3 regions of the Burkholderia sp. MSh2 genome follow, and region 2 is predicted to be linked to each of the others. Evidence: predicted binding sites of a transcription regulator. Region 2 holds the regulator's gene; each other region holds the start of a gene.

Region 1 (10,543 bases), on a different contig from region 2:
CGACCCGATGCGCGGCAAACCCGACCTCGCCCGGCGCGATCCCGTCCTTCAGCGTCAGCGCCGGAATCTCGTAGTCGCCCGCGTTCTGCCGCCGGAACGGAATCGGCTGCGCGGTCCACAGCGTGTCGAGACGCCGGCCGAGCGCCGCGCGCGTCTCGCCGAAGCGCGCGTCGTCCATCTTCCCCGTCCGGTAGATCACGAACGGCGGCAGCACGTCGAAACCCGGGTAATACAGCATCCCGTGCTGAATCGGGAACAGCACGTCGTCGATCGGCCCGTTGATGCCGCGCGCGCTGTAATGCGACTCCCACCCGCCGGCCGTGACGACCACCATCGCGCGCTTGCCGGCCAGCGCCCCTTCGCCGTACCGATTGCCCCAGCGCGTGTCGGAATGCTCGCCTACGCCGTACGCGAAGCCGTACGCATACACGCGCTCGAACCAGCCCTTCATGATCGCCGGCATCGAGAACCACCACAGCGGGAACTGCAGGATCACCGCGTCGGCCCACTTCAGCTTGTCCTGCTCGCGCACGATGTCGGCGCTTTGCGTGCCGGCCGCGAACGCGCGCCGCGAATCGAGCGACGGATCGAAACGCGCGCCGGGCGCGCGATCGGTCGCATCGCGCCCGTCGAGCACGGGCTTCCAGTTCATCGCATACAGGTCGGTCACCTGCACCGCATGGCCGGCCGCCCCGAGATGCGCGACCGCGAAGTCGCGCAACGCGCCGTTCAACGAACGCGGCTCGGGATGGGCATAAACGATCAGCACATTCATGTTCGGTACTCCGTCGATTGAATGACTGCAGGATGCCGCTTCCACCGGTATATTTGAAATGAATTCCCGATATGCCAGGTATAGCCATGAACAATCTCAGGCGACTCGACCTGAACCTGCTCGTCACGCTGGACGTGCTGCTCGCCGAGCACAACGTCACGCGCGCCGCCGAAAAACTGGGGATGTCGCAGCCGTCGGTCAGCGTGCAGCTGCAGAAACTGCGCGACGTGTTCGGCGATCCGCTGCTGCTGCCGGGGCCGCGCGGGATGCGGCCGACCGCACGCGCGGAAGCGCTGCGCGAGCCGTTGCGGGACGCCATCGAAGCCATCGGGCGCGCGGTGATCCCCGCCACGCCGTTCGATCCCGCCACCGCGACGAACACGTGGCGGGTAGCCGCAACCGATTACGGCGAATCGACGATCGTGCTGCCCGCGCTGAACGCGCTGCGGTCGGCCGCACCGGGTACGCGGCTCGCCGTCGTCGAGCTCGTGCCGCCGCGCATCGAACAGGATGCCGAACGAAACGGCATCGACCTCGCGTTCCACACGACCGAGGGGTCGCCGCCCGGCATGCGGCGCCGGCCGCTGTTCGTCGAGCGCTACGTGCTCGTCGGGCGCGCCGGTCATCCGAAGCTGAAGCGGCGCCCCACGCTCGCGCAGTTCGGCGCGCTCGAACACGTGATCGTGTCGCCCGACGGCGGCGGCTTCTTCGGCGTGACGGACGACGCGCTCGCGCAGGTCGGTGCGACGCGGCGCGTCGTGCTGTCGGTGCCGCATTTCCTGTTCGTGATGTCGGCCGTCGCCAGCACCGACCTCGTCGCGATGCTGCCCGAGCGGCTGGTGCGCGACGTGCCCGCACTGCGCGTGGTGGAAGCGCCGGTCGACGTGCCCGGCTACGAAATGTCGATGCTGTGGCACGAACGCGTGCATCGCGATCCGGCGCACCGCTGGTTGCGGGAAACGATCTCGGCATCGGTCTGATCCGCCCGGCCGCGGGGGGCGGCTGACATCTGCTGTCGCCAGGGGCTTGAAAGTCCGCCGATCACTGTATATATTTACAGTGTTTCTGCGTCATTTGACCCGAATTCCGTCATCCCGAGACGGTCTTTAGTGAGGCGACCATGTTCCAGTCATCCGCATTCGATCCCGAGCAACCCGGCTTCAATCCCGTCCACTTCGAGCGCGCCGCGCAGCGGGCGGTCGTCGATCTGCAGCGTGTCGTCGGCGGCCCCGCGCAGCGGGCGCTCGGCCTGCGGCGCCGCACCCACCCCGCCGCCGTCCGCACGATGAGCTGGCAGGCGCTGCTGAACGTCGAAGAGCTGGCCTTCTCGAATGCCGGCTTCCTGAACCGCAACGATCCGACCGTCGTCGACGCATTCATCCGGCTGCGCGACAGCCGGCTGGTCGCCTCGGACACCGAGGAGCCGGTGGACTGGCGTCGCGACGACGACGACCTGCCGGCCGTCTACCTGATCGTCAAGGCGATGCTCGATGCGGAAGAGGAAGAGCGCGCCGAAGCGGGCTGAGCCGCGCCGGCCGCTCGCGGCGCGCCGCCGCGTAGCAGGCTCGTGCGGCCCGTGCCCATGCCCGTCGCCGCGCTCCCGTGCGAGCGGGCCGGCGCGCCGGATCGCACACTGCGCGCCGTCGCGCGGGCAAGCCAGCGCCGCGCGACGAACGCCGGAACGAACCTGCCGGGGGCCGCGCGCTACAGCCGTGCCGCCAGCCGCGAGCCCTGGTCGATCGCGCGTTTCGCGTCGAGTTCGGCGGCCAGTTCCGCGCCGCCGATCAGGTGCACCGGGCGCCCGGCCGCCTGCAGCGGCGCAAGCAGCGCGCGCTGCGGCTCCTGCCCGGTGCAGAGCACGATCGTGTCGGCTTCGATCAGCGCGTGATCGGTGCGCTGCTCGCCGTACGACACGTGCAGCCCGCGTTCGTCGATCCGTTCGTAGTTCACGCCGCCGATCATCGTCACCTGCTTCATCTTCAGCGTCGCGCGGTGAATCCAGCCGGTCGTCTTGCCGAGCCCCTTGCCGAGCGGCGCGGCCTTGCGCTGCAGCAGCGTCACTTCGCGCGCGGGCGCGGCGACCTGCGCGCGCGTCACGCCGCCACGCGTCGCGGCCGGGTCGGTCACGCCCCACTCGGCCTTCCACGCGTCCAGGTCGAGCGCGGGCGACTCGCCGTCCTGCACCAGATATTCGGCGACGTCGAAGCCGATCCCGCCCGCGCCGACCACCGCGACGCGCCGGCCGACCGGCTGCCTGCCCGCGAGCACGTCGATGTAGCTGAGCACGTTCGGCCCGTCCTGCCCCGGAATCTTCGGGTCGCGCGGCGAGACGCCGGTCGCGAGCACGATCTCGTCGTAGCCGCCCGCGATCAGGTCGCTCGCGTCGACCCGGCGGTTCAGGTGCAGATTCACGCCGGTCAGCGCGATCTGCCGGCCGAAGTAGCTCAGCGCTTCATGAAACTCCTCCTTGCCCGGAATCCGCTTCGCCAGGTTGAACTGGCCGCCGATCTCGGCCGCGCCGTCGAACAGGTCGACCCGATGGCCGCGCAGGGCGAGCACGGTCGAGCACGCGAGCCCGGCCGGCCCCGCGCCGACCACCGCGATACGCTTCGGCTGCGCCGCGGGCGTGTATTCCAGCTCCGTCTCGTGGCACGCGCGCGGATTCAGCAGGCACGACGCGATCCGGTTCTTGAACGCGTGATCGAGGCACGCCTGGTTGCAGCCGATGCAGGTGTTGATCTCGTCGGCGCGGCCCTGCGCGGCCTTGACCACGAATTCGGCATCCGCGAGCAGCGGACGCGCCATCGACACCATGTCCGCGCAGCCGTCCGCGAGGATCTGCTCGGCCACTTCCGGCCGGTTGATCCGGTTGGTCGTCACGAGCGGAATGCCGACCTCGCCCTTCATCTTCTTCGTCACCCACGCGAACGCGCCGCGCGGCACCGACGTCGCGATCGTCGGCACGCGCGCCTCGTGCCAGCCGATCCCGGTGTTGATGAGAGTGGCGCCCGCGCGCTCGACGGCCTTCGCGAGCTGCACGGTTTCGCTCCAGTCGCTGCCGTCCGGAATCAGGTCGAGCATCGACAGCCGGTAGATCAGGATGAAATCGCGGCCGACCGCCTCGCGGGTGCGCTCGACGATCTCGATCGGCAAGCGGATGCGGTTCTCGTACGCGCCGCCCCACTGGTCGGTCCGCTTGTTCGTGTGCATCGAGATGAACTGGTTGATCAGGTAGCCCTCGGAGCCCATGATCTCGACGCCGTCGTAACCGGCTTCGCGCGCGAGCGTCGCGCAGCGGACGAACGCGCGGATCTGCCGCTCGACGCCGCGCGCGCTCAGCTCGTGCGGCGCGAACGGCGAGATCGGCGACTTGATCTTCGACGGCGCGACCGCGAACGGGTGATAGCCGTAGCGGCCCGTATGCAGGATCTGCAGCGCGATCTTGCCGTCCTCGGCATGCACGGCGTCCGTGATCTCGCGATGCCGCCGCGCGGCGCCCGACGTCATCAGCGTGCCGCCGAACGGCTTGGTCCAGCCAGCCACGTTCGGCGCGAAACCGCCCGTCACGATCAGGCCGACGCCGCCGCGCGCGCGCTCGGCGAAATAGGCGGCGAGCCGCGGCAGCGTCTTGCGGCTGTCCTCGAGGCCCGTATGCATCGAGCCCATCAGCACGCGATTCTTCAGCGTCGTGAAGCCGAGATCGAGCGGAGCGAGCAGGTGGGGAAAGGGTGTTGTCATGATGGTCGCGCCGATAAGCAATGCCTGCCATCGTAGGCGCGCGCCGCCTTGAACGTGAGGGGGCAAACAGCCATAATGCTTGTCATTTCCGGCCAAGAAGACATGACCTCCCCCCTCGCCAAGGATCGCCTCGGGCTGCGCCGGCCGACGATTCCGGTCGCCTATACGCGCCTGCTGCTGCAGGCGCTGGCCGCGCGCGGCGTCGACCTTGCCGCGGTGCGCGCCGGCACGGGCCTGCGCGACGCGGTGCTGGCCGAGCCGGACGCGCGCGTCGCGCCGTCGCAATGGGGGCGGCTCGTGCTCAACGCGATCGAGATCGGCGGCGATCCGGGCATCGGGCTCGCGTTCGGGCTGCTGCTGAAGCCGACCGTGCACGGCTTTCTCGGCTATGCGACGCTGACCGCGCGGGACATCCGCGAGGCGCTGGCGGTCACGCAGCGCTACTTCCGCATGCGCAACCGTCAATATCGGCTGACCTATGCGGAGGACGAACGCGGCGCGACCCTCGAGCTGCACGGCGTGCAGGCGAGCCCGGTGCTGCAGCACCACGTGATGTTCGAATTCGTGCTGACGGGGCTCGCGCAGAACATCTCGCAATGGGCCGGGCGCGCGTCGCCGCCGATCACGCTGCGCTTCGCGTGGCCGGAGCCCGCGTATTTCGCGCGCTATCGCGATACGTTGCCGCCGGTCGAATTCGGTTGCGCGGCGAACGCTCTATGGATCGCACGCGACGTGCTCGACTGGCCGCTGCCGCTCGCCGACGAAGTCGCGCACCGGCAGGCGCTCGTGCAGGTCGAGCGCGAATATGCGCAGGTGCGGCAGGAGGAAGGCGATCTGGTCGAGCGCGTGCGCGCGGAGCTGGCGCGCACGACGGGCGCCTACCCGGGGCCCGACAGGCTGGCGGATGCACTGCTGGTGTCGACGCGCACGCTGCGGCGCCGGCTGGAGGAAGCTGGTTCGGGCTACCGGCAACTGCTCGACGAAGCGCGGTTTCGCGACGCGAAGCAACTGCTCGCCGCATCGGATCTCGACCTGAAGACGATCGCCGAGCGGCTGCAATTCACCGATCCGGCGAACTTCACGCGCGCGTTCCGGCGCTGGGCCGGGCAAACGCCCAGCGCCTACCGGGAAGCGGCCGGCGCGCTGGCGGAACCGGCGGCGGCCGGCGCGTCGGCCAGATAGATTCGCGCGCAGCCGTCGCCGCCCGCCGCCTCGATCCGCACGTCGCCCGGCGCGGCCGCGATCGCGTCGTACACGTCGTCGGTCACGCACACCACCGGCACCGCGATCGCATACAGCTCGGCGGCCACGATCGCGCCGATCGAGAGGATCAGGTCGCGCTCCTTCAGCACGATCCCGACCGGCCCGGTGCCGTTGCGCACCGCTTCCGCGAGCACGCTGCTGCTCGAACTCGAGCCCTTCGCGTGCGGCATCACCATCACCTTGCCGGCCAGGCTCGCACCGGCCTGCGGATGGCCGCGATCGACGATCCGGCCCGTGCCCGAGTCGTAGCCGCCCCAGAAGCTGAGCGGCCTGTCGAGCACGAACGCGCGTGCGCACGCGCTACCCGGCACGAGCGTGTCGCCCGCCCACTGCTTGCCCGTCGCTTCAGTCATCGAATCGCACCTTTCCTTCGTACGCCGACCGCACGCATTCGCGCATGCTGCCGTACGCGACCGTCACGCCGATGTTCGCGGGCGCATAGGACGCCCATTTCCCCGAGTTGGTCATCACGAGCCCCGACAACTGCTTCATCACCGGCGTGATGTACGTGCAGGTGTCGACGACGATCTGGATGCCGCGCGCGGCGAACTTCGCCGCGAGGCCGGCTTCCTCCAGCTCCCACAGGATGAAACGGCTCGTGTTCACGTAGAAATCGCAGGCCGGCTTGCCGTCGAACGCGTCGAGCAGCGTGTCGAGCGTGCGAAATTCGGCCAGCGAGAAATGCGGCGTGCCGAGCGCCACCGCGACGAGCGCATCGCCGGCCGCGCCGTGGTTCAGCGTGCGGCGAATCTCGGCGAGATCGGCCATCGACACGTCGACCGTGCGTCGCGCCGCCTGCCCGTGCAGCGCGGCGTCGAGCGTCGGCGCCTCGGGCGTCACGCCGACCGCATGGAACAGCGCGACGGCCCCGCTCGAGGCGGCGGCCGCGCCGAGCGCCTTGAGCTCGTCCTCGGTGGTGTCCGCCGGCAGCCCGACGATCGCCGGCACGACCGCGCCCGCGAGCTTGCCGATCGCCAGGCCGAGCGCGGCGAAATGAATGTCGCGCGACGGCAGGCCGCTGAAATCCGGTGCGTTGAAGACGATCCGCGCCGCGCGGTTCGCTTCGACGTGGAGCCCCGCGTACGGCGCCCGGCCGGTGATCGCGGCGGCCAGGTCGAGAAAGTCGCCGTACCGGCTCGTGCGCGCGCCGAGCACCGAGTTCGCGAACACGATCGCGTTGGATTCGGCCCATGCGATCTGCTCGCCTTGCGCGGGTCGCTTCTTCAGCTGATACGGCGCGCACGTGAAGCTCGATTCGCAGCCGAGCTGCAGATGCGCGTCCATCAGGCGCTGCGCGTCGCGCCGGATCGTGCGGTCGCCGTGGTACAGCTCGGGGTGGATCAGGTCGAGCGACCCGACGTTCAGCGTGGTCGGCACCGCGACCTTCGCGCCGGTGTCGACGAAATACTCGACGAAATCGAGGCTGGTCTGGCCGTGGTAAAGACAGCCGTCGATATGCGCGGACGTGATGTCGATCAGGTGCGGCGCGGACATCACCTGCGCCGTGCGCGCGACGATCCGCATCGCGCGCGCGACGCCGTCGCCGAAATCCCCGCGCAACATCGCGTCGTCGCGGTCACTCAACTGCAGCATCGGTTGCTCCTTTGACGCGGGCCGGCGGCGCCGGCCCGTGATACCCGTCGAAGGACTCTACAACTGGAAATAAAAACTGTCCAGATTGCCGCCGATCCGGACAATCCGAAAACCAATTTCCGTTCCGGAACGCCGTTCAAGCAAGCGATGGCTTGAATTCCGATCCAGTTCGCCGCCAGCCCTAGCGTTGCGCGGTGAGGCTGAACAGCTCGTCGCGCAGCGCCTGCGCGCGCCCCTGGCCGAACTGCGTCTCGAATTCGTTCTGCGCGGCCTGCCACGCGACTTTCGCCTCGGCGAACGTGCGCTCGCCGAGCTTCGTGAGGTGCAGCGCGTGCGCGCGCGCATCGCGCTCGGCCGCCGCCGTCGCGACGAAGCCGTCGCGCTGCAGCGGCTTCAGCGCGCGCAGCAGCGTCGTGCGGTCCATCACGAGCGCGTCGGCGAGTTCGCTCATCAACAGGCCCGGCCGGTGCGCCAGGTTCACCATGATCGAGAACTGCGCGGGCGTGACGCCGACCGGGGCCAGATGGCGCTCGTACAGTTGCGTGACGAAGCGCGCCGCCTGACGCAGCGCGAGACAGTTGCACGCTTGACCCATCGGGATGTCGTTCATGCTCCGCAATTTATATGTGCATATGCATAAAGTCAATGTACACTCCGCCGTAACGGAGCCGGCGGCCGGCCGGAGGCGTCCGGCGCCCCGCGATCGCAAGGAGACGGACATGGACTACATCGACAAGCTGCGGATCTTCCGGTCGGTGGTGGAGATGCGCAGCTTCACGCGCGCCGCCGACATGCACGGCCTCGCGCGGCCTGTCGTGTCGCGCGCGGTGGCGGATCTCGAGGCGCGCTTCGGCAGCCGGCTGCTGCACCGGACCACGCGCCAGGTGTCGCTGACCGAAACGGCCGAGCGCATCTACGCACGCTGCACGGCCGTGCTCGACGAACTCGACGCACTCGAGATGGACGCGCAGGCGCCCACGCGCGAACCCGAAGGGCTGCTGCGCATGGTCGCGCACACGACGGCCGCGCTGAACCGCCTCGTGCCGCTGATCGCCGGCTTCAAGGCCGCGCATCCGAAGGTGCGCCTCGACGTCACGCTGACCGAGCGCCCGGTCGATCTCGTCGGCGAAGGCTACGACATCGGCATCGTCGTGCCGTACATGCTGACGAGCGAAACGACCGTCGTGCGGCTGGTCGAACGGATCCCGGTCGTGATCGTCGCGACGCCGGCGTACCTGCGCGCGCATCCGCGCCCCGACACGCCGGCCGACCTGGCCGATCATCCGTTCGTGCCGATGTCGCCGTCGCTGCGCCGGCCCGCGCTGTCGTTCCGCATCGACGGCGACACGCTGACCGTGCCGTTCCGTTTCGACATCTCGTCCAACAGCCCCGTCTTCAATCGCGAGATGGTGATGCACGACTTCGGGATCGGCGTCGTGCCGAAAACGCTCGTGCGGGCGGAACTCGCGTCGGGCGCGCTCGTGCAGCTGCTGCCGGACGCCGATCTCGTCGACGCGTTCGTCGAGATCAAGCTCGCCTACGCGAACCGGGCGCTGCTGCCCGCGAAGGTCAAGGCCTTCATCGACTACACGGCCGCCTACTGCGACCGCGAAGGCTGGATCGTGCCGGCGGCGGCGTGACGCCGATTGGTACAACGGCGACACCAATCTGATCCCGCCCCGGCCATCGATCCGCCCCGCGCCACGCCCTAACATGTGCACATGCACAAGACCACGCTCACCGACGACGATTGCTTCGCGGTCCGGCAAGCCGCCCGCCGGATCTCGCAGTTCTACGAGCGTTACCTGTCGCGGGCGGGCGTGACGCCGTCGCAGTACAGCATCCTCGCCCTGCTGCGCGAGCGGCCGGACCTGACGATGGCGACGCTGTCCGCGGTGCTGGTGATCGAACGCACGGCGCTGCTGCGCGCACTCAGGCCGCTGGTCGGCGCGGCGCTGGTGGCGGGCCGGATCGAGCCGCCGTACCGCCGCCAGACCTTCGCGCTGACCGCGCACGGCGAAACGAAGATCGCCGACGCGCACGTGCACTGGCTCGCCGCGCAGGAAGCGTTCGAGCGGCGGTTCGGGCCGGCGCAGGCGGCCCGCCTGAGAGACGAACTGTTCCGGATCACGCACAACCTGCCGGAACGCTAGGGCCCGCTCGCACCCCGCGCGGGCCCGCCCCTTCCCCGATCGACGACGCGTCGTCGATCGACTTGATCAGTGCATATACATAGGTGAATCGATGGATACGACCCAAGCCGCTGCCTCCCGCGAGGCAGCCACCACCGACCGGCCCGCGGCGCAGCGCCGCCGCGTGCCGTGGATGCGCATCGCGCTGGGCGCCGTCGTGGTGGTGGTCGCCGCGGCCGCGCTCGACTGGCTGTTCGTGCTGCGCTTCCAGGAAAGCACCGACGATGCATATGTCGGCGGCGACGTGACGGTGCTCGCGCCGAAGGTCAACGGCTTCGTCGACCGGATCCTCGTGACCGACAACCAGCGCGTGAAGGCCGGCGACGTGCTCGTGCAGCTCGACGCCCGCGACTACGACGCGAAGCTCGCGCAGGCCCGCGCCGAAGTGGACGGCGCGCGCGCCGCCGTGACCGAACTCGAAGCGAAGCAGCAGTTGCAAGACGCGGTGATCGGCCAGCAGGCGGCCGACAGGAGCGCATCGTCGGCCGAGCTGACGCGTGCCGCGGCGGATCGCGTGCGCTACCGCGAACTCGTGAAATCCGACGCCGTGTCGAACCAGATCGTCGAGCGCGCGGATGCCGACTATTCGAAGGCCGACGCGGCCGTCGCACGCAGCGACGCCGCGCTGCTCGCCTCGAAGCGGCAGCTCGACGTGCTCGGCGCGCAGCTCGCCGACGCGCGGGCCCGCGTGAACACCGCGCTTGCCGCGCAGCGCGTCGCCGCGCTCGACGTCGAATACACGATGATCCGCTCGCCAGTCGACGGTTACGTCGGCAACCGCACGGGCCGCGTCGGGATGCTCGCGAACGTCGGCGTGCCGTTGCTGACGATCGTGCCGGCCACCGGGCTGTGGATCGACGCGAACTTCAAGGAAGACCAGTTGCGCAAGATGCGCGCGGGCGACCGCGTCGACGTGTCGCTCGATGCGTCGAGCACGCGCCTGCACGGCCGCGTCGACAGCGTCGCGCCCGCGACCGGCGCG
Region 2 (10,543 bases):
ATCGCGTCGACCTTCGACACGATCATCTGCTCGACGATGCGGATCTGGTTCGCGGTGTCGGTCTCGTCCTTGATGCCGTTGGTGATCAGGTCGAACTGGTTCGCGTTGTGTTTCTGGTATTCCTTCGCGCCGGTTTCCATCGTCAGGAAGAACTCGTTGGCGAGCGACTTCATCACGAGCGCGACCTTCGGCTTGGCCGTGGATTGTGCGTGGACGGCCGGGGTGGCGGCAACCGCGACGGCGGCAAGCGCGGCGGTCAGGAAGCGACGGCGAAAGAGGACATTCATACACATCTCCTGGCGACTGGCCCGAGTGGGCCGGATGTTGTTTTAATGTGAGCAAACGTTTGCGCCACACTACCCGGGCAATGGCCATCGATGCTGCTGTCGGTACCACGGAATGGAAGCGAGGCAGACGGCCGACTGCCTGGCGCGTGCTGTCGTCAACGCGCCGCCGCCGGCGGGCCGCCGGCGGCGTGACGGCTATGCTGTACCGATTCGCTTCGGCGCGCAACCTGTCTGATCAATATTTAAGGGTTTTTCTGAGTGCGTATCACACCGGGCCCTGCTGCGCCGGCTCGTCCGCATCGGCCGACGGCGCGTCGCCGAAGCGGTTCGCATGAGGCGTGCCGGCGATGAAGCCGTTCATCACGAACAACGCGAGCACGCCGACGATCGGCACGAACAGCAGCAGCATCCACCATCCCGACTTGTCGATGTCGTGCAGCCGTTTCACACCGACCGCAATCGACGACCACACCGCGACGACCGCGATGACGAACAGGAGCAATATCGCCGGCAGCGGCAGATTGTCATTCGGCGCACCGCTGGAGCCCGCATCGAAAAGCGCGCCGAGCACCGTGGAAGCCAGCGCGTAGATCCACCACGGCAGGCGCCCGACCCGGCCTTTGAAGGAAAAGAGAAACCATTTCAGATTCATTGCGTTCACCTCATCGTCACGCGTGTTGCGTGCTGCACGCTGCGCGACCGGCTGTCGGGTGTGCCGGTGCGGACACGCAGCGCGCGTTGCCCGATGAATGCGGGCTGGCCGACATTCACGCGCATTGAATCATATCCGCGGACAAACGACCCGCGGGACAGGGCGATGGGGGAAACCGGAACGGCGCGTTCGAACCTGCTGTCTTGTTCTTTTGATGGCAGCGGTACGCGTATCGATCGCCGCCTGGCGCGACGATCCGGGTTGGCAACCGCAATGCGGTCGATGGTTCGACGAACCGGACGACCGCGGAAGGCCGCCCGGCGGGTGGACTGGAGATGCGCGCCCTCCGCGCCGACGGCACGGAGGGTGCTGCCGTCAGACGGCTTCGCGCAACAGCCCTGCGATTTCCGCTTCGTTCAGGTGCGGCGCGAACATCTCGATCAGCCGGTACGCGTACGCACGCAGGAACGCGCCCTTGCGCAGCCCGACCCGCGTCGTGCTCGCTTCGAACAGGTGCTGCGTGTCGAGCGCGACGAGCCCCGTGTCGCGCTGCGGATCGTACGCCATCGCCGCGACGACGCCGATCCCCATCCCGAGTTCGACGTAGGTCTTGATCACGTCCGCATCGATCGCGGTCAGCACGACGTCGGGCACGGCGCCTGCCTGCGTGAACGCCTGGTCGATGTGCGAACGGCCCGTGAAATCCTGGTCGTACGTGATGATCGGATACTCGGCGATTTCCTCGAGCGTCAGGTTCTCGCGGCCGACGAGCGGATGGCCCTTCGGCACGACGACCGTGTGGTGCCACGAATAGCACGGGAACGTGACGATGTCCGGATAGCGGTCGAGCGCCTCGGTCGAGATGCCGAGATCGGCCTCGCCGTTCAGGATCATCTGCGCGATCTGCTGCGGGCTGCCCTGGCGCAGCGCCAGATGCACCTTCGGGAACACGTCGGTGAACTGCCGGATCACCTTCGGCAAGGCGTAGCGCGCCTGCGTGTGGGTCGTCGCGACGACGAGGTGGCCGCTGTCCTGGTCGGCGAACTGGCGCGCGACGCGGCGCAGGTTCTCGGCGTCGAGCAGCATCCGTTCGATCAGCTGGTGCACGGCCTTGCCGGGCTCCGTGAGCCCCGTCAGCCGCTTGCCGCGCCGGATGAAGATGTCGACGCCCAGCTCATCCTCGAGATCCTTGATCTGCTTCGACACGCCGGACTGCGACGTGTACAGCACGTTCGCGACTTCCGTCAGGTTCATGTTCTGGCGCACTGCTTCGCGCACGAACCGCAATTGCTGAAAATTCATGGGTATGCCTCTTAGGCTGTCGTTGTTTGATTGTCGAAACGGAGCGCGTTCCGCCCCCTGCCCCGCATGCCGGCGTCAACGCGCGGGAAACACGCGCACCGCGCGCGGCACGGCCGTCGCACCGTCGCCGACCTGCAGCGACAGCGCCCGCCATGCATCGCGATCGAGTTCCGCCTCGAGCGCGCCGCCGGCCCTCGCCTCCAGTTCCACGCGCACCGACCCGCCGAGCGGAATCACGCGACGCACGTCCACCGCGATGCCGTCGCGGTGGTCTTCGCCCGCCGGCCAGAGCTGCAGGTCGTGCGGCCGCACGTACGCGTTCGCCGGCCCGGCAAAATCGGCGTCGACCTCGATCGGTGCGGCCGCGCCCTCGGCGACGAAACCGCGCCCGGCGACCGTGCCCGGCAACCGGTTGGCCGCGCCGAGGAACTCGTACACGAACGCACTCTGAGGATGATCATAGACGTCCTGCGGGCTGCCGACCTGCTCGACGTGGCCGCGGTTCAGCACGACGATGCGATCGGCGACTTCCAGCGCCTCTTCCTGATCGTGCGTGACGAAGATCGTCGAGATATGCAGGTCGTCGTGCAGGCGACGCAGCCACCCGCGCAGTTCCTTGCGGACCTTCGCATCGAGCGCGCCGAACGGCTCGTCGAGCAGCAGCACCTTCGGCTCGACCGCGAGCGCCCGGGCCAGCGCGATACGCTGGCGCTGGCCGCCCGACAGCTCGGACGGATAGCGCTGCGCGAGCCAGTCGAGCTGCACCAGCTTCAGCAGCTCGTGCACCTTGTCGCGAATCGCGGCCTCCGACGGCCGCTCGCGGCGCGGCTTCACGCGCAGCCCGAACGCGACGTTCTCGAATACCGTCATGTGACGGAACAGCGCATAGTGCTGGAACACGAAGCCGACCTGACGGTCGCGCGCGCCGACCGACGCGACGTCGAGCCCCTGCAGCACGACCTGGCCGGCGTCCGCGTGCTCAAGGCCCGCGATCACGCGCAGCAGCGTGGTCTTGCCGCAGCCCGACGGCCCGAGCAGCGCAACCAGTTCGCCGGGCGGGAAGTCGAGCGATACGTTGTCGAGCGCCGTGAAATCGCCGAAGCGCTTCTGAAGGTGACGGACGGTGATACCCATTCTGGTTGCCTCTTTACGATTTCGACGAAACGGCGGCGACGGGGCCGGCGTGTGCGGGAGCGGCGTCGCGCGTGCCGGCCAGTTCGGCGGCAAGGTGACGCTCGGCGATCAGCTTCAGCATGAGCGTGACGAGCGCCAGCAGCGCCAGCACCGACGCCACCGCGAACGCCGCCGCGAAGTTGTATTCGTTGTACAGGATCTCGACGTGCAGCGGCATCGTGTCGGTCTGGCCGCGGATATGGCCGGACACGACCGACACCGCGCCGAACTCGCCCATCGCGCGCGCGTTGCAGAGGATCACGCCGTACAGCAGGCCCCACTTCACGTTCGGCAGCGTCACGCGGCGGAAGATCTGCCAGCCCGACGCGCCGAGCACGCGTGCAGCCTCCTCCTCGTCGGTGCCCTGCGCCTGCATCAGCGGAATCAGCTCGCGCGCGACGAACGGGAACGTGACGAAGATCGTCGCGAGCACGATGCCCGGCACCGCGAAGATGATCTGCACGTCGTGATCCTGCAGCCACGGCCCGAGCCACCCTTGCGCACCGAACATCAGCACGTACACGAGGCCCGAGATCACCGGCGACACCGAGAACGGCAGGTCGATCAGCGTCGTCAGCAGCGCCTTGCCGCGGAATTCGAACTTCGCGATCGCCCACGACGCGCATACGCCGAACACGAGGTTCAGCGGCACGGCGATCAGCGCGACGGTGAGCGTCAGCTTGATCGCCGACCACGCGTCGGGATCGGCCAGCGATTCGAGATAGAAGCCGATGCCCTTGCGCAACGCCTCGACGAACACCGCGGCGAGCGGCACGACGAGGAAGAACGCGAGGAACGCCAGCGCGATGCCCGTGAGCAGCCAGCGCACGACGCGCGACTCGCTGACGGGATCGAGCCGTTTCGCGGCACGCGTGGCCGCCGACGGGTTTTTCAGCACGGCGCTCGCCTCCTGGCTCATTGCTGGCCTCCTGTTGCGACGGCGGTGACGGCGGCGGGCGCGGGGCCGCTCGCGCCCTTGCTCGTCCGGCGCTGCAGATACCACTGCAGCGTGTTGATCAGCAGCAGCATCAGGAACGACACCACGAGCATGACGACCGCGAGCGCGGTCGCGCCCGCGTAGTCGTACTGCTCCAGCTTGGTAATGATGAGCAGCGACGTAATCTCGGATTTCATCGGCACGTTGCCGGCGATGAAGATCACCGAGCCGTATTCGCCGAGCGCGCGCGCGAACGCCAGCGCGAAACCGGTCAGGAGCGCCGGCAGCACGGCCGGCAGCACCACGCGGCGGAACGTCAGCCAGCGCGACGCGCCGAGGCACGCGGCCGCCTCTTCCTGCTCGCGCTCGAAATCCTCCAGCACCGGCTGCACCGTGCGCACGACGAACGGCAGCCCGATGAAGGTCAGCGCGACCAGCACGCCGGCGGGCGTGAACGCGATCTTGATGCCGAGCGGCGCGAGATACTGGCCGACCCAGCCGTTGGTCGCATAGACGGCCGCGAGCGAAATGCCGGCGACCGAGGTGGGCAGCGCGAACGGCAGATCGACGATCGCGTCGACGATGCGCTTGAGCGGGAACGTGTAGCGCACCAGCACCCATGCGACGAGGAAGCCGAACACGGCGTTGATCAATGCGCCGCCGAGCGCGGCCGAGAACGTCAGCCGGTAGGACGCGAGCACGCGCGGCGACGTGACGGCGGTGACGAACTGGTCCCACGACAGCGTCGCGGTCTTCAGGAACGTGGCGGCGAGCGGAATCAGCACCACGAGGCTCAAATAGGCCACCGTGATGCCTAGCGTCACGCCGAAACCGGGCAGCGCGCTCGGCTTGCGAAAGGTGTACGTCGTCATCGGATGCTCTTGCTGGGTCGATGCAGCTCATGGGTCCGACGCAAACGCCGGCGCAATGCAATTGCGCCGGCGGCCCGTCGGGGATGCGGCGCGCTGTCGTGGCGCGCCGCTGTCGTTATGGCGTTACTGCGGCTTGTAGATCGAATCGAACACGCCGCCGTCCGCGAAATGCGTCTTCTGCGCATTCGTCCAGCCGCCGAACGTGTCGTCGACCGTGTACAGCTTCAGCTTCGGGAACTGCTTCGTGAGCTCCGCCGGCACGTTCTTCGAACGCGGGCGATAGTAGTTGCGCGCCGCGATCTCCTGGCCCTGCGGGCTGTACAGGAAGTTCAGGTACGCTTCGGCCAGCTTGCGCGTGCCCTTCTTGTCCACCACCTTGTCGACCACCGCGACGGGCGGTTCGGCCAGGATGCTCACCGACGGCACCACGATCTCGAACTTGTCGGTGCCGAATTCCTTGACCGACAGGAACGCCTCGTTTTCCCACGCGATCAGCACGTCGCCGATCCCGCGCTGCACGAAGCTCGTCGTCGCGCCCCGCGCGCCCGAATCGAGCACGCCCGCATTCTTGTAGAGCTTCGTGACGAATTCCTTGGCCGTCTGCTCGTTGCCGCCCGGCTTGTGCTGCGCGTACGCCCACGCGGCCAGGTAGTTCCAGCGCGCGCCGCCCGACGTCTTCGGGTTCGGCGTGACGATCGAGATGCCCGGCTTGGTCAGGTCTTCCCAGTCCTTGATCCCCTTCGGATTGCCCTTGCGCACGAGAAACACGATCGTCGACGTATACGGCGACGCGTTGTCCGGCAGGCGCTTCTGCCAGTCCTTGTTGACGAGCCCCTTGTTCGCGAGCGCATCGATGTCGTAGGCCAGCGCCAGCGTGACGACGTCGGCCTGCAGGCCGTCGAGCACCGAGCGCGCCTGCGCGCCCGAACCGCCGTGCGACTGCTTGAAGTTGACGGTCTCGCCCGTCTTCGCCTTCCACTCCTTGCCGAACGCCTGGTTGAAGTCCTGATACAGCTCGCGCGTCGGGTCGTACGACACGTTCAGGAAAGTCGTATCGGCCCACGCATGCGACGCGACGCCCAGCACCGCCGCCGCGCCCAGCGCGAGTGTTGCGATCAGGCGGCCCACTCCGCCCACCAGCCCCGTATTGCGCTTCGCCATCCTTGGTTCTCCAGTGTTGTCGGTATTGCGATGTCGGGCCAGTCTAACGAACGGGTTACATGATTAAAAATAATCGTTCCTTATTTTTTAATACTCAAAAGTGCTAACGCAGACGGGATGGACGGTTGCGGCAGATGAACCGGCGTCAGGACGTCGCGAAATCGCGGCGGAACCGGCGCGATCGCGTCGAACCTCACGTAACACTTGAAATTCGCGGAGTACTGTATAAAAATACAGCTCACTGTCTATCCATACAGTTGAGCCATGACCAAACTCACCGCCCGTCAGCAGCAAGTGTTCGACTTGATCCGCCGCGCGATCGAGCGCTCCGGATTCCCGCCCACCCGCGCCGAGATCGCGGCCGAACTGGGCTTCAGTTCGCCGAATGCGGCCGAGGAGCACCTGCGCGCACTGGCGCGCAAGGGCGTCATCGAGCTGGCCGCCGGCGCGTCGCGCGGCATCCGCCTGCTCGGCATCGACGACGCCCCGCACCAGTTCACGCTGCCGCACGCCGGCCTGATGCAGTTGTCGCTGCCGCTCGTCGGCCGCGTCGCAGCCGGCAGCCCGATCCTCGCGCAGGAACACATCTCGCAGCATTACGCGTGCGATCCCGCGCTGTTCTCCAGCAAGCCCGACTACCTGCTGAAGGTGCGCGGCCTGTCGATGCGCGATGCCGGCATTCTCGACGGCGACCTCCTCGCCGTGCAGAAACGCACGGAAGCGAAGGACGGCCAGATCATCGTCGCGCGTCTCGGCGACGACGTCACGGTCAAGCGCCTGATGCGCCGGCCGGGCGGTCTCGAGCTGATCGCGGAGAACCCCGATTACGAAAACATCTTCGTCAAGGCCGGCAGCGCGGAATTCGCGCTGGAAGGCATCGCCGTCGGGCTGATTCGCTCGGGCGAACTCTGACATTCCGTCTCGCTGAGGAGAACATCATGGAACGCCTTGCCCGCCTGCTGCCTTTCCGCCAATTCGGTCGCCTGCGTCATCTGCGCGGCCGCACGCCCTGCGCGCCGCTATCCGCGGCCGCGCCGGTGCAAGAAGAAATCGCAGTCGAACGGCAGGCGCCCCTGCTGCCGTCGGCGCTCCCCGCTTTCGCGCGGGTGTCGCTGAACGCCGGCCTGAATCACGCGGAACCCGCGCGCCGCGCGCCGGTACGCGTGTATCACGGCCGTTCCCGCCTGATCATGGTCGGCACGATCGATGCCGTATGCCGCATGATCGACCGCTGCATCGCAGAGGAACGATCGGCCGCGCAAAACGGTCTCTGATTGCGGAACATTCCCGCACCGGAGGCAACGTGACCGTATCGCCGGGCCGCGCATCGCGGCTCAAGCCCCTGCTGATCGTCGTGCTGGCCGTCGCGGTCATTGCGGCGATCGGCTATGCGTACGCGTCGCCGTATGTCGCGCTCGGTCGTCTGAAATCGGCGATCGATGCGCGCGACGCGCAGGTCATCAGTGAATACGTGGATTTTCCGTCGCTGCGCATCAGCCTCAAGCAGCAGGTCACGGAAGAACTGATGCGCCGGATCGACGCGGTGAAGAAAGACAATCCGCTCGCGATGATCGGCGCACTGATCGGGTCCGCGCTGATCGGCCCGCTGGTCGATGCGTATACGACCCCGGAGGGCGTGGCCGCACTGATGAGCGGCTTGCCGCCGCGCGGCACGCCGGACGAGCGTCCACCTGAATGGTCGAATCTGCCGCCTGGCCATGCACCGGGCAACGCGTCGGCCAGCCCGGCCCCGGCAAGTGCCGCCGTTGCGGGCAGCAACACGGGCGCCGCGTCATTGCCGGCTCCGGCCTCTGCCGCGCCGGCCGGCCCGGGCGATCCGGAGAATCCGCCGCACCGGCAGCAAACCAGCGCCGGCTACCGGAACATCGACGAGTTCGTCGTGACCTACCAGCGCAGTGCCGACGGCACACGCTATGCGGCTATCTTCCACCGCTTCGGCCTGTTCTCGTGGAAGTTGTCTGCGATCGACCTGCACGCGTAACGGCTCGCGGTCGGCGCCCGCGCGGTTGATCCGGCGTGGCGCCCGACCCGCGCGAATCGCCGGCCAGGCCGCCATCGCATCAGACGATCATTTGCCGCTCGCCGTGGCCGCTTCACGCTCGCGCGCCATCTCGGCCTTCTGCTCCTGCGCCGACGAACACGCCACCAGAATGCTGCAGTTCACGCGATCGAGCAGTTGCGTGTTGCCCGACCCCATCCACCATCTCGAGAGCCCGCTGCGGCACCGGTGGCCGACGACGACGAGGTCGACATTCAGCTCCGTCGCGAGATTCGCGATTTCATCGATCGGATAGCCGAACGCGAAATGGCCCTCGGCTTGCACCCCGCGCTCGCGTAGCCAGTTCACGCCTTCCTGCAGGATTTCGCGTGCTGTTTCCTCGAACCGGCCGCACGCGACGTCGGTCAGCAGACCCGCGCTCTGCGCAATGCTCGAGCGCATGTCGACCACCGACAGCAAGTGCGTTTCCGCCTTCAGGTCCATGGCGAGATTGGCGCCGCAGCGCAGTGCCTTGCGCCCTTCGAGCGAGCCGTCGTAACACAGCAGAATCTTGTTGTAGCTAGCCATGTAACCTCCCTATCGCAATACGAGCCCACGCCTTCATCATGGTGCGCCGCAATTCAGGACGCAAGGGATGGAAAACGCTGATTCGCCCCGCCTGGCATGTGCGCGATGATGCGGTGCACGATCGGTGCGGGCATGCATCGCACCGTGCACGCATGCGCTGAAGCGACGCAGCCGATGCACTAGAATGGCCCGTTCGTACTCCCGCGTGCCGTCAGGCGCACGGGGCGCACGCTTCGGTCATGCCCGTGTGACACGCATTCGTCCGATCCGTTCGCCCGCCGGCCACGCATCCGGCGCCGGAACGCTTCCGCGCCCGCACACAACGACAAACTGCCCATGTCCGTTGCACCGATCGATTTCCGGAACGTCGTCAAGCACTACGGCGACAAGCGCGTCGTCAACGGCCTGTCGTTCACCGTGCAGGCCGGCGAATGCTACGGCCTGCTCGGGCCGAACGGCGCCGGCAAGACCACGACGCTGAAGATGCTGCTCGGCCTCGCCCAACCCGACGCCGGCAGCATTTCGCTGTGCGGCGAACCGGTCCCATCGCGTGCGCGGCATGCGCGCCAGCGCGTCGGCGTGGTGCCCCAGTTCGACAATCTCGACCCCGACTTCAGCGTGCGCGAAAACCTGCTCGTGTTCGGCCGCTATTTCGGCATTCCGACGCAGGCGGCACGCGCGCTGGTACAGCCGCTGCTGGAATTCGCGAAGCTCGAGAACAAGGCCGACGCGAAGGTCGGCGAGTTGTCGGGCGGCATGAAGCGCCGTCTCACGCTTGCCCGTGCGCTCGTCAACGATCCCGACGTGCTCGTGCTCGACGAGCCGACCACCGGCCTCGACCCGCAGGCGCGGCACCTGATGTGGGAGCGGCTGCGTTCACTGCTCGCGCGCGGCAAGACGATCCTGATCACCACGCACTTCATGGAAGAGGCCGAACGGCTGTGCGACCGCCTGTGCGTGATCGAGGAAGGCCGCAAGATCGCCGAGGGCGCGCCGCGCGCGCTGATCGAATCGGAGATCGGCTGCGACGTGATCGAGATCTACGGGTCCGATCCGGTTGCACTGCGCGACGAGCTGTCGGCCTTCGCGAAACACACCGAGATCAGCGGCGAAACGCTGTTCTGCTACGTGAGCGACCCCGAGCCGCTCAACGCGCGGCTCAAGGGTCGTACGGGATTGCGCTATCTGCATCGCCCGGCCAATCTGGAAGATGTGTTCCTGCGGCTCACGGGCCGCGAAATGCAGGACTGATCGAACATGGATGTCCGCAACTATTCCGCCGCCGCACCGTCCGCGCCACAACGCGAGTCGCGCTTCGCGATCGCGCTGCCGGCAAACGCGACCAACTGGGCCGCCGTCTGGCGACGCAACTATCTCGTGTGGCGCAAGCTCGCGCTTGCATCGATGTTCGGCAATCTTGCCGATCCGATGATCTATCTGTTCGGGCTGGGTTTCGGGCTCGGCCTGATGCTCGGCCACGTCGACGGCGTGTCGTATATCGCGTTTCTCGCGGCCGGCACGGTCGGGTCCAGCGTGATGATGTCCGCGAGCTTCGAATCGATGTACTCGGGT
Region 3 (10,543 bases), on a different contig from region 2:
GTGCTGGTGCAGGCAGGCGCACTCGAGGCGTCGATCGTCGGCACGAAAGGCAACGAGAGCGTGCTCGCGTTGACGGAGGACCAGTTCTGATTCCGCAACCTGCCCGATGAAACGACAAAGGTGCCCGAAAGGGCGCCTTTGTGCTTGATGCCGGGCCGGCGTCCCGCCTGGCGGCGGGATGCCGCGGCTTGCGCTTACGCGTACGCCGGGCGCGTCTGGCCGGCCACGTCCTTCAGGTAGCGGTGCACCGACAGGTCGTCGGCCTGGATCGCCGGCATCTTGCCCGAGATCAGGTCCGCGAGCAGTTGGCCCGAGCCGCACGACATCGTCCAGCCGAGCGTGCCGTGGCCGGTGTTCAGGAACAGGTTCGACACGGACGTGCGGCCGACGATCGGCGTGCCGTCCGGCGTCATCGGGCGCAGGCCCGTCCAGAACGTGGCCTTCGACGTGTCGCCGCCGCCCGGGAACAGGTCGTTCACGCACATTTCGAGCGTTTCACGGCGCGCCGCGCGCAGGTTCTTGTCGTAGCCGACGATTTCCGCCATGCCGCCGACGCGGATGCGCTGGTCGAAGCGCGTGATCGCGATCTTGTACGTCTCGTCGAGCACGGTCGACACGGGCGCAGCTGCTTCGTTGACGATCGGCGCGGTGATCGAGTAGCCCTTCAGCGGATAAACGGGGATCTTCATCAGGTTCGAGATGAAGCTGGTCGAGTACGAGCCGAGCGCGACGACGTAGGCATCCGCGCGCACCGTTTCGCTGCCGCACTGTACGCCGGCGATCTTGCCGCCCGCGATCGCGAGCGCATCGATCGGCGTGTTGTAGCGGAACTTGACGCCGAGCGATTCGGCGAGCGCCGCGAGGCGCGTCGTGAACAGCTGGCAGTCGCCCGTTTCGTCGCCCGGCAGGCGCAGGCCGCCCGTCAGCTTGTGCGAGACGGCGGCGAGCGCCGGTTCGGCTTGCTTCAGGTCGGCAGGCGACAGCAGTTCGAACGGCACGTTGGCTTCCTTCAGGACGGCGATGTCCTTCGCCGCACCGTCGAGTTGCTGCTGCGTGCGGAACAGTTGCAGCGTGCCGCCCGTGCGTCCCTCGTACTGGATGCCGGTATCGGCGCGCAGCGCCTGCAGGCAGTCGCGGCTGTATTCGGCGAGGCGGACCATGCGGCCCTTGTTGACCGCATAGCGCTCGGCCGTGCAGTTGCGCAGCATCTGCCACATCCACTGGAGCTGGAAGCGCGTGCCGTCGAGCCGGATCGCGAGCGGCGCATGCTTTTCGAACATCCACTTGACGGCCTTCAGCGGCACGCCGGGCGCAGCCCACGGCGCGGCATAGCCGGGGGAGATCTGGCCGGCGTTCGCGAAGCTCGTCTCGAGCGCAGGGCCGGCTTCCCGGTCGATCACCGTGACTTCATGACCGGCATGCGCGAGGTAATACGCGCTTGCCACGCCCACCACACCGCTGCCCAGAATGACGACTCGCATAGCTGCTCCAGATGGAAGGGACCAGGTCGAGGCCGGGCGCACATGCATCTCCGTGTAACCTCTAGCTGATCTAGTTTTTTGCGCTATGGTATTGTCGAATCTGTAGGTTTTGTTATCGTATTTTTCAGGTTTTCAGTATAAACAAATGAGAACGCAACGGCAGCCCGTGCGCTCGCTCGACAAGCTCGACCGGCGCATCCTCAAACTGCTCCAGGACGATGGCCGGATGGCGATGAAGGACCTCGCGGAACAGGTCGGCCTGACCGTCACGCCGTGCATCGAGCGGGTGCGGCGCATGGAGCGCGACGGCGTGATCACCGGCTATCACGCGCGGGTCGACCCGCACCAGCTGGATGCCGCGCTGCTGGTGTTCGTCGAGATCACGCTCGGTCACAAGGGCGGCAACATGTTCGAGCAGTTCCGGCGGGAAGTGATGAAGATCGACGAGGTGCTCGAATGCCATCTGGTGTCCGGCGATTTCGACTACCTGATCAAGGCGCGCATCGGCGAGATGGCCGACTACCGGAAACTGCTCGGCGACATCCTGCTGCAATTGCCCGGCGCCGTGCAGTCGAAGAGCTATGTCGTGATGGAGGAAATCAAGGAGACGTTGACGATCGCGGTTGGCGATTGACGCGCCGGCGGCCGGTTGCCGGGCCCTTGATCCCGTGCTTGGCATGCTGCGCCCAATACTGTATAAATATACAGTATTGGGCGCAGGTGAACGGGTGGGCACATGGACGAACGATCCGACAACGAATTTCCGGTTGCGCCGCCCGCGCCCCGCAAGGGGCGCGGTGCGGTCGACAACCTGCAGGGGCGATATGAGCTGGCGCAGCGCGAAGCGGTCGACGACGGCTGGACGCACGAGTCGGACGATGCCGATTTCCCCGCGCCGCTGCGTACGCAGGTGTTCGAGGAGCGCGCGAAAAGCATTCTGACGCATAACCAGTCGCCTGACATCCCGTTCAGCGTCTCGCTCAATCCGTACCGCGGCTGCGAGCACGGCTGCATCTATTGCTTCGCGCGGCCGACACACAGCTATCTCGGCCTGTCGCCGGGGCTCGATTTCGAAAGCCGCATCTATGCGAAGGTCAATGCGGCCGAACTGCTCGAACGCGAGATTTCGCGGAAGCGCTACGTGCCGGAGCCGATCGCGCTCGGCGTCAACACCGATGCCTACCAGCCGGTCGAGCGCGACCTGCGCATCACGCGCAGCGTGATCCAGGTGATGCACGATCGCGGGCTGCCATTCGCCGCGATCACGAAGTCGTCGCTGATCGAACGCGATCTCGACCTGCTCGCACCGATGGCCGGGCGCGGTCAGGTGATGGCGGCGGTCACGATCACGACGCTCGATGCGGAGCTCGCGCGCACGCTCGAGCCGCGCGCGGCGACGCCGGCGCGCCGGTTGCGTACGATCCGCGCGCTGCGCGACGCCGGCGTGCCGGTTGGCGTGAGTATTGCGCCGGTCATTCCGTTCGTGACCGAACCCGATATGGAACGCGTGCTCGAGGCGTGTGCGGAAGCCGGGGCGACGCATGCGAGCTACATCATCCTGCGGTTGCCGTGGGAGGTCGCGCCGCTGTTCAAGCAATGGCTCGCCGCGCACTTTCCCGACCGCGCGGAGCGCGTGATGAACCGCGTCCGCGACATGCGCGGCGGCAAAGACTACGATTCGGATTTCTCGAAACGGATGAAGGGCGAGGGGATCTGGGCCGACCTGTTGCGGCAGCGCTTTCGTCAGGCCGTCAAGCGGCTCGGGTTGAATGAGCGCACGAACGGCATTCTCGATCTGTCGCAGTTTCGCGGTGCGCCGGCCTGCACGGTGCCGGTGCCGCGTGTCGCCGTTCGTGCCGCCGGCACGAAGGCACGTGACGACATGCAGTTGAACCTGTTCTGAGCGGTGCGCGATACCGTCGCGCGCGCTGGATGGGTTCCGCTTACTGCGAAATCTGCTTGGCCGCTTCGACCTGCGATTCGAAATACGTCTGGAACGACAACGCGAGTGCGGTCATCAGCAGGAATGCGCCGATCAGCAGCGAGAAGATCACCACGAAGATCACGGTCCAGCCCGACTGGCTGTGCTTGCCTGTATCGGCGTTGAATTGCGCATCCCATTTTTCGTCGGGGCGCAACCCGTACACGAGCGCGGCAAGGAACGCCGCGAGCAGCGAGATTGCGCCGGGCACCGCGAGCCACCAGCCGAGTCCGGCGGTGCGCTGGGTCGCGGCGAGCAGCAGGAAGCCCGGAATGCCGACGATCGTCGCGAGCAGGTGCGCCCAGCCGTACACGTCGCGAAAGCCGTACAGATAGAAGCGGTGCGCGCCGAGCGATCCGAGCAGGAAGGCGAGTGCGGCGGTAAGCGTCTTGGAGCGGAAGCGGCGGGCTGGTGCGGTGCTGCTGGACATGGATGGCGGCGTGTTGTCGTTGGCATGGGTGGCCGGCGGGCCGGCGCGGGCGCGCGGCCCGCACGCATTCTACGATGCCCGGTCGGGCCCGGTCACCCCTGTCCTGCGTCAAGGTGCCGCATGGGTCGTGCGGTAGATCGGGCATGCCTCTTCGTCGCTGGCGAGCAGCGAGGCGTCCGGTAGCGGCAACTCGCCGGCAGTGCGTCTCCGCGCCGAGTTGTCGGGGTGTCCTCGGCCCGTGACGAACCGGGTTTGGCCGGCTTGGAGCTGGTGTCCACCGAGACGACGGCGCGCAGCGCGCGATAGCCGGCCTCCGTGCTGCGGTTCCGCGAGCCGTGTCCAGCGATGAACGTGCTGTCGCGTACGGCCCTGGGAGCGTCGGCTCTGTATGGAAGCGCATGCCGGGTACGATAACGTGTGCGCTCAGCGTCAATGCCGGGGGAGCATGGCGGCGGCAAGCGCCGTCGCTGGGGAGGATCGGGCGTATCGCCGCCGTGGCAGTATGGAAAGCCGAAGCCGAAGCCGAAGCCGAAGCCGAAGCCGAAGCCGAAGCCGAAGCCGAAGCCGAAGCCGAAGCCGAAGCCGAGATCGGCGTGGGCGTGGGTGGTGTGGGCAGTGGGCGAGCCGGCCGTCGCCATGATCGAGGCGCAGAATGCGCGGCATGGCGTATATATGGAGAGTGCCGTCGCGACAGGCGACGCCGGCAAGCATGTCGCCCCCGAACGCGTCCGCTTGGTGCGCAATGATCCGTCCCTCACGTATCAAGAATGCATGCGCGCGGCTGTTCCGTGTACCGACATACAGGATGTCGCGCGACGATCACGCCATTTCGTGCGCTTCCGCTGCCGCGTCGATTGAGACTTCCGCATGAAAACCGAATGGCGCGACGAGTTCCACTACCGGCAACGGCGGTGCTGACACCTGTACGGATGCGAGGCCGGCAGGGCTGGCAGACAGCGCCGCGAAGCGGTGCTGCACGTGGCGCGTCGAGGCGCCGCGAAGGCGCGACGCGACGGCGGAGAACGTGCCGGACACGCCGATTGCACGCACGGCGGACAGGGCGTCCATGGATTTTTTACGCGTAAGTGTTTGTTGTACCTCTGGTTTCCAGCTATAATCGCGTGTTTCAGTAGTTTCGAACCCGGTTTTCCCGAAGGACATCATATGGTTATCATCCGTCTGGCTCGTGGCGGCTCGAAGAAGCGCCCGTTCTACAACATCGTCGCTACCGATTCGCGCAACCGTCGTGACGGCCGCTTCATCGAGCGCGTCGGCTTCTACAACCCGGTCGCCACGAAGGGCGAATCGCTGCGTATCGCTCAGGATCGCCTGACGTACTGGCAAGGCGTTGGCGCGCAACTGTCGCCGACCGTCCAGCGTCTCGTGAAGGAAGCGCAAAAGGCGCAACCGGCTGCCTAACATGGCACGGTGTGCCGGTCGTGCCGGCTGTGAGGTGCATTGATGGCGGGTCACGATTCCGGTAATGCAAGGCGCGGGCGTGCGTCGTTTGGCGCATTCGTCCGCAAGCCGGTCGAGCGCGAGGCTGTCGCGAACGCCGGCGAGGTTGCCGAGCAAGACAATCTCGAGTTGGCGCAGGCCTGGCCTGACGATGCCGTCGAGGTCGGGGCGGTGGTCGACGCCTACGGCCTGAAAGGCTGGGTCAAGGTTGCAGCGCATGCCGACGCCGGCCGCGGTGGCGACGCGCTGCTCAAGGCGCGCCGCTGGTGGCTGGAGCGAGGTGCGGAGCGGCTTTCCGTCCGCATCATGCAGTCGAAGACGCACAGCGACACCGTCGTTGCGCAACCCGCGGGCGTCAGCGACCGCGATGCCGCGCTTGCCATGCGCGGCTTTCGCGTGTTCGTGCGCCGGGAAGATTTCCCGGCATTGGCCGCGGACGAATTCTATTGGGTCGACCTGATCGGTCTCGAAGTCGTCAACGAGCAATCGGTGGCGCTCGGGAAGGTGAGCGGGATGATCGACAACGGCGTGCATTCGATCATGCGTGTCGAGTATCCGGCGACCGGCAAAGACGGTCAGCCGACCACCGACGAACGGTTGATCCCGTTTGTCGGCGTATACGTCAAAACGGTGGATCAGGCGGCGCGTCGCATCGTCGTCGACTGGGAAGCCGATTACTGAAATGAATCAGGTTACCGAGAGCGCGGTGCAGTTCGACGTCGTCTCGCTCTTTCCCGAGATGTTCCGTGCACTGACCGACTGGGGAATCACCAGCCGGGCAGTCAAGCAGGGTCGATTCGGGCTGCGCACCTGGAATCCGCGTGATTTCACGACGGACAACTACCGCACGGTCGACGATCGGCCGTACGGCGGCGGTCCGGGCATGGTGATGCTGGCCAAGCCACTCGAAGCCGCGATCGACGCCGCGAAAGCGGCGCAGGCGGAGCAGGGTATCGCGAGCACGCGTGTCGTGATGATGTCGCCGCAGGGTGCGCCGCTCACGCACGATCGTGCGATGCGGATGGCGCAGGAGCCGGGCGTCGTGGTGCTGTGCGGCCGCTACGAGGCGATCGACCAGCGCCTGCTCGACCGGTGCGTCGACGAGGAAATCAGCCTCGGCGATTTCGTCCTGTCCGGCGGAGAGCTGCCGGCGATGGCGATGATGGATGCCGTCGTGCGGTTGTTGCCCGGTGTGCTGAACGATTCGCAGTCGGCCGTGCAGGACAGTTTCGTCGACGGGTTGCTCGATTGTCCGCACTACACGCGCCCGGAGGAATACGACGGCGTGCGTGTGCCGGACGTGCTGCTCGGCGGGCATCATGCCGAGATCGAGCGGTGGCGGCGGCAGGAAGCCTTGAGAAATACGTTGCGGAAGCGGCCGGACCTGATCGTTCGGGCGCGCCGCGAGAAGTTGTTGAGCCGTGCCGACGAGGCGTGGCTCGCGAGCCTCGCACGCGAAGCGAAGGACGCCTCCTGAGGCGGTGTCGCGAGCGGGAATTGGCGGTGCCGTGCATGCGTGTGCGGCGCCTGATGTGAATCCATCCTCTATCGGGGCCAGGCCTGTCAGCAGGCGGGTGCCAACGCCGACACGATGGCATAAGGAGTCAGTAATGAATCTGATCGCAAAACTTGAGCAGGAAGAAATCGAGCGCGCGCTCGCCGGCAAGACGATCCCCGAATTCGCCCCGGGCGACACGGTGATCGTGAACGTGAACGTGGTTGAAGGTAACCGCAAGCGCGTTCAGGCTTACGAAGGCGTCGTGATCGCGATTCGCAACCGCGGCCTGAACTCGAACTTCATCGTTCGCAAGATCTCGTCGGGCGAAGGCGTCGAGCGTACGTTCCAGACGTACTCGCCGCTGCTGGCAAGCATCGTCGTGAAGCGCCGCGGCGACGTGCGTCGTGCGAAGCTGTACTACCTGCGCGAGCGTTCGGGCAAGTCGGCTCGTATCAAGGAAAAGCTGGTGTCGAAGGATCGCGCCGCAGCAGCTTCCCAAGAGTAAGAGCTGTAAGGAAAAAGCACCCACCCGGGTGCTTTTTTCATTCTGGCGCGACAATATGCTCGACATGACACGAACCCGAGAGCTCCATTGAATCGTCGCCCCATCATCGATCCCGAAGTCCTGCCGGTCGAAGGCACCGGCGCCGGCCTGCCCGGCATCGAGCCGCACCTGCTGACGCCGTCCGGTTTGCGCGACCGCTTCGCGCGCACGCTCGAATGGAGCGTCGAGCCCGGCGAGGCGAGGCTGCAGGAGGGCATCGATCCGCGTAGCGCGGCGGTCCTCGTGCCGCTGGTTGCCCGCGAGTCGGGTCTCACCGTGCTGCTGACCCAGCGTGCCGACCACCTCAACGACCACGCCGGACAGATCAGTTTTCCGGGCGGTCGTCGCGAACCGTTCGATCGCGATGCGACCGCAACCGCGTTGCGCGAGGCGAAGGAGGAGATCGGGCTGGCCGCCGAGCGTGTCGAAATCCTCGGTGAACTGCCCGACTACCTGACCGGCACGGGGTTCTGCGTGACGCCGACGGTCGGCCTCGTGCATCCGCCATTTACCGTGCAGGCCGATACGTTCGAAGTTGCCGAGATCTTCGAAGTGCCGCTCGCGTTCCTGATGAATCCCGCGAACCACCAGGTCCGCGTGTTCCGCTGGGAAGGCGGCGAGCGTCGTTTTTTTGCGATGCCCTACCCGAACGGCGAACCGGGCGGCCATTACTTCATCTGGGGCGCAACTGCCGGCATGTTGCGCAATCTGTACCGCTTCTTGGCCGCCGGCTAGACGTGCACACCGGCCGGCGCGCGCGGCCGGCTGCCGGGCGACCGCGCCGGCAGCCATGCGGGGCTTACGCTGTGCTATCGTTATGCAAAAAATGACATAACTCCGAAGACGGCGCCACGCATGACTTTCTTTTCGGTTCTCCTCGCCCTCATCATCGAACAGGTCCGCGCGTTGTCGCCGAACAATCCGGTGTTCGCGCTGTTCCAGTTTCATGCGGAAACCGTCGCACATGGTCTCGACGCAGGCAAGCAGAAGCACGGCATCCTCGCATGGCTCGCGGTGGTGCTGCCGTGGGTGCTGATCGTCGCGCTGATCTATTTCCTGCTGTACAAGGTGAGCTTCGTGCTCGCCTTCATCTGGAACGTCGTCGTCGTGTACTTCACGCTCGGCTTCCGCCAGTTCAGCCACTACTTCACCGACATCCATCTCGCGCTCAACAATGACGACGTGCCGCGCGCACGCGAAATCCTGCACGAGTGGACGGGCATCGACACGGTCGACATGCCGGTCGGAGAGATTGTCCGCCATACGCTGATTCATGCCGTTGTCGCGTCGCATCGCCACGTGTTCGGGGTGTTCTTCTGGTACGTGCTGCCGATCGGCCCGGCCGGCGCCGTGCTGTACCGGATTTCCGAATACCTTGCACGCAGCTGGTCGACGCCGGGCGACGACCGCACGGCCGCCTTCTCGACGTTCGCGCAGCGTGCGTTCTTCGTGATCGACTGGATTCCCGCGCGACTCACCGCGCTCGGTTTCGCGATCGTCGGCAATTTCGAGGATGCGATCTATGCGTGGCGCAACCACACGCGCCAATGGCCCGATCCGAACGACGGCGTGCTGCTGGCAGCCGGCAGCGGGGCGCTCGGTGCGCGGCTCGCAGGGCCGCTCGCGGAGCCGTCGAGCCTCGATGCGCTGGCGGTCGGCGACAGCGGCCCGCTGGCGGTCGGTGACGATTGCACGCCGCGCACGCTGCAGTCGGCGGTCGGCCTCGTCTGGCGCGCGGTGATCCTGTGGATGATCCTGCTGCTGATGCTGACGCTTGCCGTCTGGGTGTCGTGACGAGACACCGCGGTACCTGATGAAAGAAAAAGGCCGGCGCGATGCCGGCCTTTTTGCTGTGGTCAGTCGTCGCGCGGATCGCGTACGGCGCCGCACTGCCAGCACGCGGTGAACTGCGCGTCGAGCGCCTCGCCGCAGTGCCGGCAACGCCACGGCGCGGCACTCGGCGACGGGCCGTGCGATGCCGCATCGAGGAGCCGACGGGCGAGTGCGTCGTCGCGCTCGTCATCGAGCCACAGCTCGGGTGTGCACGCATCGGCGGGCAGGCCGCCAAGCGCGCCGGTCGCGTAGCAGTTATGCAGCTCGCAACCGATGCCGGCCACCTGAAGCACGTTGGCCCAATGCTGGGCTGTCGCAAGATCGGGTGCCTTGAAACGCATCGCGGCTCCTGTCGGTGAAGGCCGGCCGCCCGGCTGCCGGCCGCCGCGCACGTGACGCGCGGTCAGCGGACGATCTGGCTCGCCTCGTGCACGAGCTGGGCGTACAGCGCATGCCGTGTCGGCGCGATGCGGCCATCGGCGACGGCTTCGAGGATCGCGCAGCCCGGTTCGTGCAGATGATGGCAATTATAGAAACGGCAGTCCGCTAGCAGCGGGCGGAACTCCGGAAAGGCGCGCTCGAGGCGGCCTTCCGTCAGGTGGTAGAGGCCGAATTCCTGGAAGCCCGGCGAATCGATCAGCGCGCCGCCGCCCTGCAGCGGGTAGAGGCGGGTGAACGTCGTCGTGTGACGGCCGCTGTTGAGCGCGGCCGAAATCTCGCGCGTCGCGGCTTCGGCATCGGGAACGAGCAGGTTCACGAGCGTCGACTTGCCCATCCCGGACTGGCCAAGCAGGATCGTCGAATGCCCGGCGAGATGCGGCATGAGCTGCGCGCGCGCATCGTCGGGCGCACCCTTCACGGACAGTTCGAGCACGTCGTAGCCCAGCGCGCGGTACGGTGCGAGGCGCTCGCGCGCGACCGGCAGCGCGGCTTCGACGTCGATCTTGTTCAGGACGACAAGGGGCTTCAGCTCGTTCGCCTCGGCGGCGATCAGCGCGCGGCCGAGCAGGTCTTCGCTGAAATAGGGCTCGGTCGCGAGCACGATCAGCAACTGGTCGAGGTTGGCCGCGAAGAGCTTCGACTTGAACTGGTCGGAGCGATACAGCAGGTTGCGCCGTTCGCCGATCTCGACGATCACGCCCTGGTCGGCCGACGCGTGTTCATACGCGACGCGGTCGCCGACCGCGATGTCGCTCTTCTTGCCGCGCGGGAAGCACTGCAGCATCGCGCCGCCGTCGTCGGGGGCGACGATGTAGTGGCGCCCGTGCGCCGCGATCACGCGGCCTTCGGCACGCTGCGCGCCGGACGCGCGCGGGGC

Evidence for each region. The regulator LexA, encoded in region 2, represses DNA repair genes until DNA is damaged. The targets are predictions, from matches to a motif close to ACTGTATNNNNATACAGT.
Region 1: a site for LexA is predicted at 1,819-1,836, ahead of GQ57_RS17835 (DUF2471 family protein). Genes of this name have one in related genera too.
Region 3: a site for LexA is predicted at 2,173-2,190, ahead of GQ57_RS21325 (PA0069 family radical SAM protein). Genes of this name have one in related genera too.

Annotation. Positions count from the first base shown of each region.
Region 1 covers NZ_JPGM01000027.1:19,652-30,194, forward strand. The annotation lists gene GQ57_RS17825 (NAD(P)H-dependent oxidoreductase) at 1-775, opposite strand, end outside; gene GQ57_RS17830 (LysR family transcriptional regulator) at 862-1,755, shown strand; gene GQ57_RS17835 (DUF2471 family protein) at 1,896-2,300, shown strand; gene GQ57_RS17840 (NADPH-dependent 2,4-dienoyl-CoA reductase) at 2,480-4,513, opposite strand; gene GQ57_RS17845 (AraC family transcriptional regulator) at 4,589-5,695, shown strand; gene GQ57_RS17850 (aconitase X swivel domain-containing protein) at 5,635-6,129, opposite strand; gene GQ57_RS17855 (aconitase X) at 6,122-7,369, opposite strand; gene GQ57_RS17860 (MarR family winged helix-turn-helix transcriptional regulator) at 7,551-7,979, opposite strand; gene GQ57_RS17865 (LysR family transcriptional regulator) at 8,089-9,009, shown strand; gene GQ57_RS17870 (MarR family winged helix-turn-helix transcriptional regulator) at 9,091-9,522, shown strand; gene GQ57_RS17875 (HlyD family secretion protein) at 9,614-10,543, shown strand, end outside.
Region 2 covers NZ_JPGM01000022.1:71,145-81,687, reverse strand. The annotation lists gene GQ57_RS15110 (sugar ABC transporter substrate-binding protein) at 1-287, opposite strand, end outside; gene GQ57_RS15105 (DUF805 domain-containing protein) at 553-939, opposite strand; gene GQ57_RS15100 (CysB family HTH-type transcriptional regulator) at 1,315-2,241, opposite strand; gene GQ57_RS15095 (sulfate/molybdate ABC transporter ATP-binding protein) at 2,317-3,375, opposite strand; gene cysW (sulfate ABC transporter permease subunit CysW) at 3,389-4,333, opposite strand; gene cysT (sulfate ABC transporter permease subunit CysT) at 4,330-5,223, opposite strand; gene GQ57_RS15080 (sulfate ABC transporter substrate-binding protein) at 5,347-6,384, opposite strand; gene lexA (transcriptional repressor LexA) at 6,649-7,296, shown strand; gene GQ57_RS15070 (hypothetical protein) at 7,323-7,658, shown strand; gene GQ57_RS15065 (DUF2939 domain-containing protein) at 7,688-8,386, shown strand; gene GQ57_RS15060 (universal stress protein) at 8,474-8,971, opposite strand; gene nodI (nodulation factor ABC transporter ATP-binding protein NodI) at 9,308-10,222, shown strand; gene GQ57_RS15050 (ABC transporter permease) at 10,229-10,543, shown strand, end outside.
Region 3 covers NZ_JPGM01000032.1:119,060-129,602, reverse strand. The annotation lists partial or broken gene GQ57_RS21340 (acyl-CoA dehydrogenase C-terminal domain-containing protein) at 1-90, shown strand, start outside; gene GQ57_RS21335 (D-amino acid dehydrogenase) at 195-1,481, opposite strand; gene GQ57_RS21330 (Lrp/AsnC ligand binding domain-containing protein) at 1,627-2,115, shown strand; gene GQ57_RS21325 (PA0069 family radical SAM protein) at 2,218-3,384, shown strand; gene GQ57_RS21320 (NINE protein) at 3,425-3,892, opposite strand; gene GQ57_RS43805 (hypothetical protein) at 4,712-5,056, opposite strand; gene rpsP (30S ribosomal protein S16) at 5,057-5,311, shown strand; gene rimM (ribosome maturation factor RimM) at 5,354-6,031, shown strand; gene trmD (tRNA (guanosine(37)-N1)-methyltransferase TrmD) at 6,033-6,827, shown strand; gene rplS (50S ribosomal protein L19) at 6,961-7,353, shown strand; gene GQ57_RS21285 (CoA pyrophosphatase) at 7,441-8,127, shown strand; gene GQ57_RS21280 (CobD/CbiB family protein) at 8,248-9,186, shown strand; gene GQ57_RS21275 (putative signal transducing protein) at 9,249-9,566, opposite strand; gene rsgA (ribosome small subunit-dependent GTPase A) at 9,629-10,543, opposite strand, start outside.